Regions from separate parts of the Methylobacter sp. sgz302048 genome, predicted to be linked through region 2. Evidence: predicted binding sites of a transcription regulator. Region 2 holds the regulator's gene; the other holds the start of a gene.
The links. Region 2 encodes HrcA, which represses chaperone genes, less so after heat shock. Its sites were predicted from a motif close to TNTTAGCACTCNNNNNNNNNGAGTGCTAANA; they were not measured.
Positions count from the first base shown of each region.

Region 1: a site for HrcA is predicted at 1,415-1,445, ahead of groES (co-chaperone GroES). Genes of this name have one in related genera too.

Region 1 is NZ_CP197401.1:427,346-434,640, forward strand. Features, by position in the region: gene pqqA (pyrroloquinoline quinone precursor peptide PqqA) at 1-49, opposite strand, end outside; gene ACTNE6_RS02070 (hypothetical protein) at 321-527, shown strand; gene ACTNE6_RS02075 (HesA/MoeB/ThiF family protein) at 597-1,343, opposite strand; gene groES (co-chaperone GroES) at 1,486-1,773, shown strand; gene groL (chaperonin GroEL) at 1,828-3,477, shown strand; gene ACTNE6_RS02090 (alpha/beta hydrolase) at 3,548-4,444, opposite strand; gene lipA (lipoyl synthase) at 4,824-5,804, opposite strand; gene lipB (lipoyl(octanoyl) transferase LipB) at 5,801-6,409, opposite strand; gene ACTNE6_RS02105 (YbeD family protein) at 6,548-6,814, opposite strand; gene ACTNE6_RS02110 (D-amino acid aminotransferase) at 6,811-7,295, opposite strand, start outside.
Region 2 is NZ_CP197401.1:1,693,895-1,701,189, forward strand. Features, by position in the region: gene ACTNE6_RS07980 (agmatine deiminase family protein) at 1-1,022, opposite strand, end outside; gene recN (DNA repair protein RecN) at 1,059-2,738, opposite strand; gene ACTNE6_RS07990 (NAD(+) kinase) at 2,744-3,625, opposite strand; gene hrcA (heat-inducible transcriptional repressor HrcA) at 3,853-4,908, shown strand; gene grpE (nucleotide exchange factor GrpE) at 4,979-5,599, shown strand; gene dnaK (molecular chaperone DnaK) at 5,668-7,295, shown strand, end outside.

The DNA.
Region 1 (7,295 bases), 1.3 Mb from region 2:
CTTCGAAACCGAAACGCAGGTCTGTGTAACTTGGTGTTTCCCATTTCATCGTATTAACCTCCAGAAGTTTTTTATGTTATAGGCTAGCTTGATCAAGTAAGCTGGCCCGAAGTATACGATGAACCGTTTTTTTACGCAACTTTTGGCGGGAGGCGTTTGTCTCCTACGGAATTCAATCATTGATTGAAACCGATAAAAAACAATTAAATTCGTCAGATTTTTAATTGATTTGTTCGGGGTGTTTTTTTTCTTGTAAGAGAGTATTATCCAATTTCACCTAAAAATAATAATAGATATTGATAAAATCATGAGGAGGTGTTATGAGTGGAGTCATTGTGCTGTTTTTGGGCATGTTCATTCTTGCGGCGTTTTCGTTTGCGCCATTGGGTTATTTCATTTACAAGTTTTCGCAGAAAAACGCCAAGCCTTTCGGTGAAACCGAGCCGCATGGCGACAGCCCGTCTGTGATAAATGATCTAGCGGAGAAAGCAATTAGTTTAGCGAAGGGGTTGTTTAGCAAAAAGTAATATTTCATTTTGGACTTTCCGGATGCTCCTGGAGGTCCGGAAAGTTCTTCTCCAGCCATAAATATAAATTCAAACAGCACTGCAGGTCGGGCAGCTAGGGTTTTTTCGCAATTTCATGGTGTTGAATTCCATTGTATAGCCGTCGACCAACAGTAACCGGCCGGTCAGCGTTTCCCCGATATTCATAATCAGCTTCATGGCTTCCAGTGCTTGAATGCTGCCGATAATGCCCGTAATAGGCGCTATCACGCCATTGGTTGAGCAGGTCTGTTGCTCCTCGCCATCGTTACGATACAGACAGTTGTAGCAAGGACTGTCATTCTTGCCCGGCGTAAATACGGCTACTTGGCCTTCAAAGCGTATGGCTGCACCTGATACCAGCGGGGTTTTGTGTTTGACGCAGGCGTTGTTAATGGCAAAACGCGTTGAGAAATTATCAGAGCAATCCAGTACTACATCGGCCGATGCCACAGCCGTTTCAAGCTGCTCGCCTTCCAGCCGCTCTTTAATAGCCTGCACGTTTATTTCCGGATTTAGATTTTTAAGTGTCCGCTGGGTTGAAATTACTTTATCAATCCCTATATCGTTGGTGTGATGAGCAATTTGCCTTTGTAAGTTGGACAAGTCTACTTCGTCATCATCATAAATCGTAATGCTACCGACACCGGCAGCGGCAAGATAGATTGATGCGGGAGATCCAAGTCCTCCGGCGCCAATAATCAGTATCCTGGCTTCCAGGAGTTTTTGCTGCCCCTCAATATCAATTTGAGGCAGCATGATTTGACGGCTATAGCGTAATAGTTGGTTGTCATTCATTAGTCGTGTGGTTTCCGTATAAGGATAAGAGATGATGCCAAAGAACTTGACAGTCTGCAAAAGCTGATTATTATTAGCACTCATTGCCAGAGAGTGCTAACAACTGGATTAACCTTTTATATTTAACTGTTAGGAGACATTAATGAAAATACGTCCGTTACACGATAGAGTGATTGTTAAACGTGTTGAAGAGGAAACAACCACCGCAGGTGGTATTGTTCTGCCTGGCTCTGCGGCAGAAAAACCAAGCCAAGGCGTGGTTTTGGCCGTAGGTAACGGTAAAGTGCTGGATAACGGCGATGTTCGTCCATTGGATGTTAAAGTCGGCGATAAAGTACTGTTTGGCAAATATGCCGGCAACGAAGTTAAAGTTGACGGTGAAGAACTTATCGTTATGCGTGAAGAAGACATCATGGGCGTTTTAGGTTAAGCCTGAGTCTTATTAATCACAATCATTTTTAACATAACAAATTAAGGAATAAAAATGGCAGCAAAAGACGTATTATTTGGCGATGACGCGCGTAGCCGCATGGTGCGAGGCGTTAACATTTTAGCAAACGCAGTAAAAGTAACATTGGGCCCTAAAGGCCGCAATGCGGTATTGGACAAAAGCTTCGGCGCACCGACCATTACTAAAGACGGTGTATCGGTTGCAAAAGAAATCGAATTGAAAGACAAATTCGAAAACATGGGCGCGCAAATGGTTAAGGAAGTAGCTTCAAAAACTTCCGATGTAGCCGGCGACGGTACAACCACTGCGACTGTATTGGCCCAAGCTATCGTTAATGAAGGTCTGAAAGCTGTTGCCGCCGGCATGAATCCAATGGATCTGAAACGCGGTATTGATTTGGCTGTATCTAAAGCCGTTGAGTCTATTGTAGCTTCAGCTGCGCCTTGCACAGATAACAAAGCCATTGCGCAAGTGGGCACTATCTCTGCAAACTCTGACGAGTCCGTTGGCCAAATCATTGCCGAAGCGATGGAAAAAGTCGGCAAAGAAGGCGTAATCACTGTTGAAGAAGGTTCAGGTCTGGACAACCAGCTGGATGTCGTAGAAGGCATGCAGTTCGACCGCGGTTACCTGTCTCCTTACTTCATCAACAACCAGGACAGCATGAGCGCTGAATTGGACAATCCGTTCATCCTGCTGTACGACAAAAAAATCTCCAACATCCGCGACATGTTACCGGTACTGGAAGGCGTTGCGAAATCCGGCCGTCCATTATTGATCATCGCTGAAGATGTGGAAGGCGAAGCGTTGGCGACTCTGGTGGTCAACACGATTCGTGGCATCGTTAAAGTTGCTGCGGTTAAAGCGCCAGGCTTCGGTGATCGTCGTAAAGCCATGCTGGAAGATATCGCTGTTCTGACAGGTGGTACTGTGATTTCTGAAGAAGTCGGTCTGTCTCTGGAAAAAGCGGAACTCGACTTGTTAGGCACTGCTAAAAAAGTACAAGTCGGCAAAGAAAACACCACGGTTATTGATGGCGCGGGTTCTGAAGAAAGCATCAAAGGCCGAATTGCGCAAATCCGCAAACAAGCTGAAGAAGCCACTTCCGATTATGATAGAGAAAAATTGCAAGAGCGTCTGGCTAAATTAGCCGGCGGCGTTGCTGTTATCAAAGTCGGTGCGGCGACCGAAGTTGAGATGAAAGAGAAAAAAGCACGCGTTGAAGACGCGCTGCACTCTACCCGTGCAGCGGTTGAAGAAGGCGTCGTTGCAGGCGGCGGTACCGCTCTGGTTCGCGCATTGAAAGCTCTGGAAGGTCTGAAAGGCGTCAACCACGATCAGGACGTTGGCATTAACATTCTGCGTCGTGCAATGGAAGAGCCATTACGTCAAATCGTTGCCAACGCCGGTGATGAATCGTCTGTGGTGCTGAACGAGGTCGCTAAAGGCACAGGTAACTACGGTTATAACGCAGCAACTGCCCAGTACGGCGATATGATCGAAATGGGTATTCTGGACCCGGCTAAAGTAACCCGTTTTGCGCTGCAAAACGCTGCTTCTATTGCAAGTTTGATTATTACTACGGAAGTCATGGTTGCTGACGCACCGGTTGAAGAAAAAGGCCATGGCATGCCGGATATGGGCGGCATGGGTGGTATGGGCGGCATGGGCGGCATGATGTAATCATGCTGTCTTAAAGCCTGTCGCTTTAAGCAAGCCCCGGCTGTTTTTAATAGCCGGGGCTTTTTTATAACTAGAGTTTTCGCGAAAGATCGGTTTCAGGTTCTGCGATCGGGTTAGGAAGTCCTTTCTGAGCTAAATGATGTTGCTGTAGAAAATTCAATAAGCTCAAGCGATTATTTTGAAGATGAAAAGTCTCATCATGACCGGCTTCCGATTGGACCATTATTTTGGGCTGTCTTGCTGCCTGATAAAGTTTTTGTCCTTGCGAAAAAGGCACGATTGAATCTTGGCTGCCATGAGCCAGCAATAATGGAACGGGCGCGATATCGGCAATGACATCAATCGGGTTATAGGGATAGTCCATCATGGCCGCTGCAGGATATTGGAATGGCCAGCTGAGCCAGTTTGAGGCGGACACATGGCGAACGATTTCAAAATAGCTGCTGAATGCCGAATCGCTGACAATGCCGGCAAGATGCCGTTTAGCTTTTGGATTGGTTGCTGCAAAGTAGATGCCCAGGCTGGCGCCTATGCTTTGGCCCAGCAAAAAAATGGGTTTATGGTCAGCATGGCCAAGCAGCCAATTGAAGCCCGCTTCAATATCCCAAAAAACTTCCGGCAGACGGGGAGCTCCATCCGATCGGCCAAAGCCTCGGTAATCAATTAGGAAAACCTGATAACCATGCTGCGGCAGCCACGCTACGTTCTGCACATGGGTGCTGATGTTTTGGGCATTGCCGTGCAGAAAATAGATACTGCCTTTCAACTCGCCTTGCGCAGGTAAAAGCCAACCGTATATTTTCAGGCCGTCCCTGGCTTCCAACTGAACATCCTGATAGGCGAGCCCTAGCTTTGCAGGTGTTCTGACTAACGCTTTATCCGGATAAAACATCAGGCCGGAACAAGCTTGCAGCGTGTATAAGAAAATAATGAGGCTGACGATTTTAGATACTCTTTTGATAGCCATCAGAAGTAATACCTGTAGGATTACTGGGCCTGAAGCTTTCATAGCGAAATTGTGATCCAGACCCAATTGAGAAAGAGAAAAGCCGTCTACATTTTTCGATCCAAGGGCAAGCTAACTGGTTCCCAATAATGAGTAAAATAGTCGGCTGAGTGTGATTTCCAGACTTGGATCAATCTCAGCAAAAAAATTGCTATGATCCAGATGAGCATCAATGAGCAATAGCTCAAGCTGTTGTTGAATAAGACGCAAGATAGGCTGGTTTCAGCGCTATCTGTGGGCTGGCAAATTATTAGAGTCTACCCCAGACAACGCCAGGAAGTGGTTTGACAGGCCGCTCTGTGGCCGGGGGGCATTATTGTGAGTACAGATGATGAAGCGATTATGCGGGGCAGTCAGTTGGCACATTTATAATAGCCTTGGCCTGAGCGTCAGCATGATAAGACGACCTGACTAATGGTGCGCTGGCAACTTGTTTAAAGCCCAATGCCTTCGCCATGACGGCATATTCCTCAAATTGTCCCGGAGTAATATAGCGCTTGACCGGCAAATGGGCTTTGCTGGGCTGCAGGTATTGGCCCAGAGTCAGCATGGAACAGCCGTGGTCCAGTAAATCTTTCATGACCTGATGGACTTCATGAGGCTCTTCTCCGAGGCCGAGCATCAGTCCGGATTTGGTAGGAGTCTGCGGCTGAGCCTCGCCATATTTTTGAAGCAATTGCAATGAGCCTGAATAGTCGGCACCGGGGCGAGCTTGCTGGTACAGTCTGGGAACCGTTTCCAGGTTATGGTTGAAGACATCACAGGGCTGTCCGGCCAATATTTCAACGGCTTTATCCATGCGGCCGCGAAAGTCCGGCACCAGAATTTCGATTTTGGTTGTCGGAATCAATTGCCGAATCGCGCCAATGCAGTCGGCAAAGTGGCCAGCGCCGCCGTCTTTCAGATCGTCCCGATTTACCGAAGTGATGACGACATATTTCAAGGCCAATGCCTGAATCGCCTGAGCCAGATGTTGGGGCTCTTCTTTGTCGAGCGCCAATGGTTTGCCGTGGGCAACATCGCAGAACGGGCAGCGGCGCGTGCATAAATCACCCATGATCATGAAAGTCGCTGTGCCGTGCTGAAAGCACTCGGAGAGATTGGGGCAGGCGGCTTCCTCGCAGACCGTATGCAGCTGGTTCTGGCGCAATAACTGTTTTACCCTGCTGACTTCCTCGCTGGCCGATATTTTCATGCGTATCCATTCGGGTTTGCGCAGAGGCGTCTGGACCGGCTCGACTTTGATCGGAATCCTTGCCAGTTTTTCAGCATTGCGTTGGTGCGATTCGGGCGTGGAGCGGGAAGGCGCTTGATGAGTCATTTTTGTATAGCCGTGGTTATAGCCTGAATAACAGGGATGGCGAGTTCGGAATTGTTGACGGTGACGCCCAGATCAGCCAGTTGGGTCACTTCCAGTTCAGGATAGCCGCAAGTATTGATGGAGTCAAAAGGACTCAAATCCATCTGGTTATTGAAGCTTAGGCCGTGATAGCTGCAGTTTTTCTTGATCCGTATGCCGAGCGAGCCGATTTTTTTGCCGTCCACGTAGACGCCGGGCGCATCGGCTCTGGCAAACGCAGTAATGCCATAGCCGGCCAAAGTATCGATCATGGCTTGCTCCAGAATCGTCACTAATTGCCGGACGCCTATTTTTAGCCGTTTAATGTCCAGCAATGTATAAACGACCAATTGCCCAGGGCCGTGATAAGTAATTTGACCGCCCCGGTCGGAATGAATGACGGGGATGGCACCTGCATCGAGCAGGTGTTCGGGCTTGCCGTTTATGCCCAGTGTATAAACGGGAAAATGCTCCACGACCCATATCTCATCGATCGTTTCTTCGGTACGATCCAGCGTGAACTGCTGCATAGCCTGCCACGTCGTTTCGTAGTGCTGTAGCCCCAGGTTTCGTATCGTTATCTGCATGGCGCTAAGTTAGGCTTTTGCCAGAGAGGCAGAGAATCCCGTATAGTAGAGTGCCAACCGTTTTTCTCTGCGTCTTTGTGGCTAAAAGTGTTGCCTGGACGGTGTTGTGAGCAAAGCATTGAGCCATGCTATGCCAGCTTACAATGCCATCAAAACATGCGGGCTGGCCGTCAAATCCTGATAGATGGCATCCAGCTGTTCCCGGCTGAACGCCTCTACCGTTACAGTGATGGCGGTGTAATTGCCGCCCTTGCTGGGACGCGATGTCACTGCGCCTTCTCTGAGGTCAGGACTGTGGCGACGGATAATTTCCACGATCAGCACATCAAGCTCGGGGCTGGTTCTGCCCATTACTTTGATAGCAAATTGGCAGGGAAATTCTAAAAGGGATTGTTCTTCGCTCATGACAGGGACTGCTTATAAGCTTGGAAAAGCCGATTCATGTTCTGCCATACCGGACCGGGCCTGCCGTCTGCCACTTTGTGGGAGTCAAACTCTACAACTGGTATGATTTCACGCGTGGAACTGGTTAACCAGATCTCGCTGGCATTGTTTAAAGCTTCCAAGGCAATAATTTCCTCTCTGTAAGGAATGTTGTTTTGCTGTGCAATTTCCAGAATGACATCGCGGGTAATTCCCGGCAATATCTCGCAGCTTTTGGGCGGAGTAATCAGGATGCCATCGATCACCGCGAAAATATTGCTTGCCGCGCCCTCGGTCACATAGCCGTCTTTATTGACTAAGACAGCCTCGGCGCAGCCTTGTTCAACAGCCTGTTGCCTAAGAAGGATATTAGCCAGCAGCGTGGTCGCTTTGACATGACACAGCTCCCAACGGCTGTCATCCAGGCTGATTGCCTTGACGCCGGTCTCCCGCCCTTCAAACG
Region 2 (7,295 bases):
ATAACGGCAAACGCTTTTTCAGGAAACTGCATGGTCATGCAATGCAAGCTGCCGTATTGATGCACCAGCGGCCGGCATGGCGTGGCGATAATCTTGTGATGCGGAAAACAGCCGGCCAGCCGTTCCAGGGCAACTGCATCCATCGGGTCGTCATAGACAGGCGCCATGACGGCCTGATTGATGATCAGGAAATTGGCGTAATTGGCCGGCAGGCGCTGGCCTTCTTCGTCAAAGATCGGTTTAGGCATCGGTAGCGGCACCAGATTATAGGCTTCATTTGCTTGCGTGCGGAAAGCCTGCAGCTGAGATTCCATGTTTTTCAAACTTGCGTAATGCTTGTCTTCAGGATCATTGCTGCTGGTATAGGCGATAGTCGTGGCTGAGCAGAAACGGGCCAGTGTATCAATATGGGCGTCAGTATCGTCGCCGGACAGATTTTCCTGGTCCACCCATAATATTCTTTCGGCGCCGAAGTACTGTAACAGTCGCTGTTCAATGTCCTGTTGCGACAGTTCTTTGTTTCTGTTCGGGTTCAGCAGGCATTGGCGCGTGGTCATGATTGTGTCAATGCCATCACTTTCAACACTGCCGCCTTCGAGGATGAAGTCTATGTCGGCATAAGCCGCATTCTTGAACGGACTGTAGTTTAATAAGGCATGGTTCAGCGCGTTATCGCGCTGATGCGGGTATTTGCCGCCCCAGCCGTTGAATCTGAAATTGAGCAGTTTCATACGGCCGTCTTCTTCTGCGGTCAGGAAAACGGTATCCCTGACCCAAATGTCATTTACTTCGGCGTGAAGGAAGATGATATTGCCGTTGTTTTTGATTAAAGACTGAATATGCTGCTGATGGGCGTCATCCTTGCAGACGATAAATAAGCGCTGATGCTGGCTTATCGTTTCGGCAATAAAACCGTAGCTTTGTTCGACAGCATCGAGACGATTGCTGAAGTCGCCGGTTGCATGCGGCCAGGCGATTAATACGGCGGATTGTTTTTCCCATTCGGCTGGAAAGCGGATCATTGATTTTGATACCCTGTGGTTGTGTGCGCCGGCTGATTAATGGCTGGCAGCGGATTGAAATAACATTTCTTTAGCGTGGGCCAGCGTGTTGGCGGTGATGTTGACGCCGCCCAGCATTCTGGCAATTTCCTGAACGCGTTCCTCGTCGTTCAGGACTCTGACATTGGACGATGTGATATCGGCCTTATTATTTTTCTCAACATAGAGATGAGTGTGCGCTTGCGATGCGACCTGCGGCAAATGCGTCACGCACATGACCTGGCGGTTCTGGCTCAGGCTGCGCAGTTTTTGCCCGACAATCTCGGCAATGCCGCCGCCGATGCCCGTATCGACTTCATCGAAAATCATGGTCGGCGTGGTTTTGTCGCTGCTGGTCGTGACTTGAATGGCCAGACTGATGCGCGATAATTCGCCGCCCGAGGCGACTTTGGCCAGCGGCTTGGCCGGCAGGCCCGGGTTGGCGCTGACCAGGAACTCAATTTTATCCTTGCCGTTCAGCTTGGGCGCCTCCAGATCCAGCGCTGTGACGTCGACCAGAAACTCGCCCTGCGGCATGCCCAGCTCCTTGATCATGGCTGAAATCTGCCGCGCCAGATTTTTACTGGCCTGTTTGCGCCGCTCCGACAATTGTGCGGCCAGTTGATCGTATTGCTCGAGCAATTTTGCCGTGTTGATCTTTAAGGCTTCGATACGCTCGCTGCTGTGGGTTAGCCCGTCCAGTTCCTGCTCGAGCTTTTCCGCCAGTTCCGGCAGTTCGTCCGGCTTGACATGATGCTTGCGGCTCAAGTTCTGAATGATGGCGATCTGGTTTTCCAGTATGTCCATGCGTTGCGGGTCGGCTTCCTGGGATTCGAGGAACCGGCGTAGCTGCTGGGCCGCTTCTTCGGTCTGAATCTGCGCTTCCGATAACAGTGAACAGATCTCGTTCAGTTCCGGCGCAAAGCGGGCAATGTGCGTGATTTCATTCAGGCTATGGCCCAGCATCTGGCTGACTGATTGCTCGTCGTTTTCGTAGAGAATATCAACCTGGCTTTGGCCGACCGCTAAAATCTGGCCCAGATTGGCCAGTTTGCTGTGTTCTTCCGACAAGGCCGCGTAATTGAAGTTTTGCAGATCAAGCTGCTGCAGTTCTTCAATCTGGTAGCGCAATAATTCTTCGCGCTCGGTTTTGTCCTTGCCGGCTTTGATCAGCGCTTCCAGTTCCTTATGGGCTTGCTGCCATTGCCGGTAACAAACGTTGACTTGATCAAGAAGCGGCTGGTCTTTGGCGTAGGCGTCCAACAGGCGGCGTTGTTCGTCGCTGTTGAGCAAGGTCAAATGCGCATGCTGGCCGTGAATTTCTACCAGTTTCTCGCTGAGCGCCTGCAGGGTCTGCAATGTGACCGGCCGGTTGTTGATATAGGCTTTGGATCGCCCGTCCTGGTTGACTATGCGCCGGATAAGGCAATGGTGGTCGTCATCGAGATCGTTTTCTTTCAGCCAGCGCTGGGCCTCCGGCGCATCGGCCAGATCAAATTCCAGGTTGATTTCGGCGCGTTTGGCTTCGGGGCGCACATAGCCTGAGTCGGCCCGGTCACCCAGGGCAAGCCCCAATGCGGTCAACAGTATGGATTTGCCGGCTCCTGTCTCGCCGGTAAGCACGGACATGCCTTTTTCAAGGTCCAGGTCCAGCGATTTGACAACGGCGAGGTCGATGATGTTAAGGTTCAATAGCATAAGGATTAAATATGATAACCACTGCTCCAGTTTAATTTGCCCCGCAGTATCTGAAAGAAGTCATGGTCTTCGGGGTGCAGAATTCTAATCGGTTTCGGATCTTTTTTGATCAAAATTTTATCGCTGATCAGCACGGCCGGAATTTCAATTTGATCGCAGGTGACCAGGGCATTGATTTGCTTGGTCTGGCAGAAGCTGATTTCAATTTCAGCGGAATCATCGATGACGATCGGGCGATTGGTCAGGGTATGGGGGTTGAGCGGCACCAATACCAGCGCATTTAACGACGGATGCAGAATCGGGCCCCCTGCGGACAGGGAGTAGGCGGTCGAACCGGTGGGCGTGGAAACAATCAAGCCGTCGGAGCGTTGAGAATTGAGAAAGACGCCGTCAATCTTGGTAACGATTTCAATCATGCTGGGCGTCACCCAGCGATGAATCACCACTTCATTGACGGCTGTTTCTTCGTGAATGACCTGTTCGTCACGGACGATTTTGGTCCGCAATAAGCAGCGTTTTTCTTCAATATAGTGGCCCTGGAGCATGCGGTGCAATCTCTCCGGCAGTTCGTTGGGCGATATGTCGACCAGAAAACCGAGACGCCCCAGATTGATGCCAATCAAAGGAATATCATATTCGGCAATGGCCCGTGCGGCGGTCAAAAAAGTACCATCGCCGCCAACCGCGATAACCAGATCGCAATATTGGCCTAGTTTGTCCATAGGGCGGGATTCGGGCTGGTTACGAATAAACCGGGCGCTGTCCTTGGCAATCAGGACAGTGAATTGCCGGCTTTTTAAAAAATCATAAAGAATTGACAGGGGCTCAGCAATGCTGGGGTCACTGGGTTTGCCTATGAGGCCAATGGTTTTGAAAGGGCTCTGCATTGCCGGATACAAGTCAAAATGAATTGAATTATACAAAAACCTCAGTAAACCAACCAGTTTTGCTGGCAGAAGATGTTTGGGGTTCTCATGAGGGATGGCGAAAGACCTTCTTTTAATAGACAGTTTTAAGAAAAAGGGTTTTATTGACAACAAACCGTTGAGCTGATATTTTGCGGCGCTGGCACTCGCTTGGGTGGAGTGCTAATTATGATCTTTTAGAGGTTGATGTGAGTACTGGTCAAGTTTTAAACGAAAGGTCGCTGCAATTGCTGAAAACGCTGGTTGAGCGTTATATCAGTGACGGTCAGCCGGTGGGCTCAAGGGTTTTATCAAAAGACTCGGGCTTAAACTTGAGTCCGGCAACCATCCGCAACGTTATGGCCGATCTTGAAGAGTTGGGGCTGGTGCATTCGCCGCATACCTCGGCTGGACGCGTCCCCACAGTCAGCGGTTATCGCTTGTTCGTAGACAGCCTGTTGACAGTCAAGCCCTTGAAATCGGAAGAATTGGCTCGATTGCAGCAGGGTTTATCAGTCACTGATAATAATGGTGATGTTATCGGCGTCGCCTCTCGTCTGCTGTCGGAATTGACCCGTATGGCCGGGGTCGTGACTTTGCCTAGGCGGGAAATGCTCTGCCTTCGGCATATTGAATTTTTGCCTTTATCCAATACGCGTGTATTGGTGATTTTTGTTACCAATGAGCAGGAAGTCCATAACAAAATCATTCATACCGCGAAGGCGTTTAGCGCTGCTGAATTGCAGCAGGCGGCCAATTATCTGAATTCAATTTATTGCGGCCGCAGTCTGGTTTCAGTGCGGCAAGCGGTTTTTGAAGAATTGAAGGAAGATCAGGCGCGCATGAATCAGGGTATGCTTGATGCGATCAAAATGGCGCAGCTGACTTTCGAGCAGGACAGTGAAAAAGAAGATTACGTGCTGACCGGCGAAACCAATTTAATGGGTTTCTCAGAGTTGGCGGATATGGACCGGCTGAAAAAATTATTTGAAGCATTCAGTCAAAAACAGGATGTGATTCATTTGCTGGATCAATGTATGAATGCAGAAGGCGTGCAGATTTTTATCGGCGAAGAATCCGGCTATCAGGCATTCGATCACTGCAGCCTGGTTACATCATCTTATTCGATTAGTGATGAGGTGGTGGGTGTGCTGGGCGTCATCGGGCCGACACGCATGGCTTATGAGAAAGTTATCCCCTATGTCGATATTACGGCAAAATTATTAGGCGCCGCCTTGAATCCAAAATCATCGTCCCCATCATAACTGGCATCTGTTTTTCTTTCGTGCGATTAGGCGCGATAACCCATTTTTATATTTTGAGGAGCTATAGCGAATGAGTAATGATCAGGAAGTGCCTGAATCTCAGGTTGAAACCGAGGCTAAAAACGAAGAGCCAGTTGGTGAAGTTGTCAGCGAAGAGCAGTTGTTGCAAGAGCCAACTCTTGAAGAACTGAAGCAGCAATTGACGCAGGCCGAGCAGAAAGCCCAGGAAAACTGGGATAAGGCAGTTCGTGCCCAAGCGGAGATGGAAAACCTGAAGAGAAGGACGCAGAAAGATCTGGAGAGCGCGCATAAATTTGCGTTGGAAGGGTTTGCCAAAGAGTTGCTGCCGGTATTGGACAGTCTGACATTAGGATTACAGGCAGCGACTGGCGATAGCCCTGAAGTGGAGAAGTTTCGCGTTGGCAGCGAATTGACGATCAAACAATTCGAATCGGTATTCGCTAAATTTAACATTGAAACGATTGATCCGGTCGGCCAGCCTTTTAATCCCGAGCACCATCAAGCTATGGCCATGCAGGTCGTAGAGGGCGTCGAGCCTAATACCGTGGTCAATGTTTTTCAAAAAGGCTATTTACTGAACGGACGTTTGTTGCGCCCTGCCATGGTCGTGGTTGCCAAAGCCTCCGAAAAACCGGCAGAAGATACACCAAGCAATAATAAACAGGCTTGAAGAAGATAAAACAATCCCCATATTAAGAACAACTTTTAACATTTACATATTCAAGTCTGGAGACTTCAATGGCTAAAATAATTGGAATTGACTTAGGAACTACAAACTCTTGCGTTGCGGTTTTAGAAAACGGCGTAGCGAGAGTGATCGAGAACAGCGAAGGCGCTCGCACGACACCGTCAATTATCGCTTTTACCAGTGATGACGAAGTATTGGTGGGTCAATCGGCTAAACGTCAGGCCGTAACCAATCCTAAAAATACGCTGTTTGCCATCAAGCGTCTGATCGGTCGCCGTTTCAAAGATGATGTCGTGCAAAAAGACATCAAAATGGTGCCTTATAAAATTGTCGAAGCTGAAAACGGCGATGCCTGGGTTGAGGTGCACGGCAAGAAAATGGCGGCGCCTGAAGTTTCAGCACGTGTTTTGATGAAACTGAAAAAAGACGCCGAGGCTTATCTGGGCGAAGAAGTCACCGAAGCCGTTATCACGGTGCCTGCTTACTTTAACGATTCACAACGTCAGGCGACTAAAGATGCCGGCCGTATTGCCGGGCTGGATGTAAAGCGTATCATCAACGAGCCGACTGCCTCGGCACTGGCTTTCGGTATGGACAAGCCTAAAGGCGATACCAAAATTGCCGTATATGACCTCGGTGGCGGTACATTCGATATTTCCATCATCGAAATTGCCGAGATAGAAGGCGAGCATCAGTTTGAGGTATTGTCGACTAACGGTGACACTTTCCTCGGCGGCGAAGATTTCGACTTGAGAGTCATTGAATATCTGGCGTCAGAATTCAAGAAAGAAAGCGGCGTTGACCTGCATAATGATCCTTTGGCGCTACAACGTTTGAAAGAAGCGGCGGAAAAAGCCAAGATCGAGCTGTCTTCAGCCCAGCAAACCGATGTTAACCTGCCTTACATCACTGCTGATGCAACAGGTCCTAAACATTTAAACGTTAAACTGACCCGCGCAAAACTGGAATCGCTGGTTGAAGAGTTGATCAATCGCACGAAAGGTCCTTGCGAAATAGCGCTTAAAGACGCCGGCTTGTCTGCATCCGAAATTGATGACGTGATCCTGGTGGGCGGTCAAACCCGTATGCCGAAAGTACAGGAAATGGTAAAAAACATTTTCGGTAAAGAGCCGCGCAAAGACGTTAACCCGGATGAAGCGGTGGCTTTGGGTGCGGCGATTCAGGCCGGTGTTCTGGGTGGCGAAGTCAAAGACGTGCTGTTGCTGGACGTTATTCCGTTGTCTTTGGGTATCGAAACCATGGGCGGCGTTATGACCAAGCTGATCGAGAAAAATACCACGATTCCAACCAATGCTTCACAGGTTTTCTCTACGGCCGATGACAACCAGACTGCGGTAACGGTTCATGTGTTGCAGGGTGAGCGTGAGATGGCATCTGCCAATAAATCATTGGGACGTTTTGATCTGTCTGACATTCCGCCTGCTCCACGCGGCATTCCGCAGATCGAGGTGGCATTCGATATCGATGCCAACGGTATTCTGAATGTATCGGCCAAAGATAAGGCAACCGGTAAAAAACAATCTATTGTCATTAAAGCGTCCAGCGGTTTATCAGATGAAGAAGTTCAACGCATGATCAAAGATGCTGAGGCTCATGCTGATGAAGACCGCAAACTGGCGGAACTGGTGGCGGCGCGCAATCATGCCGATGGTATGAT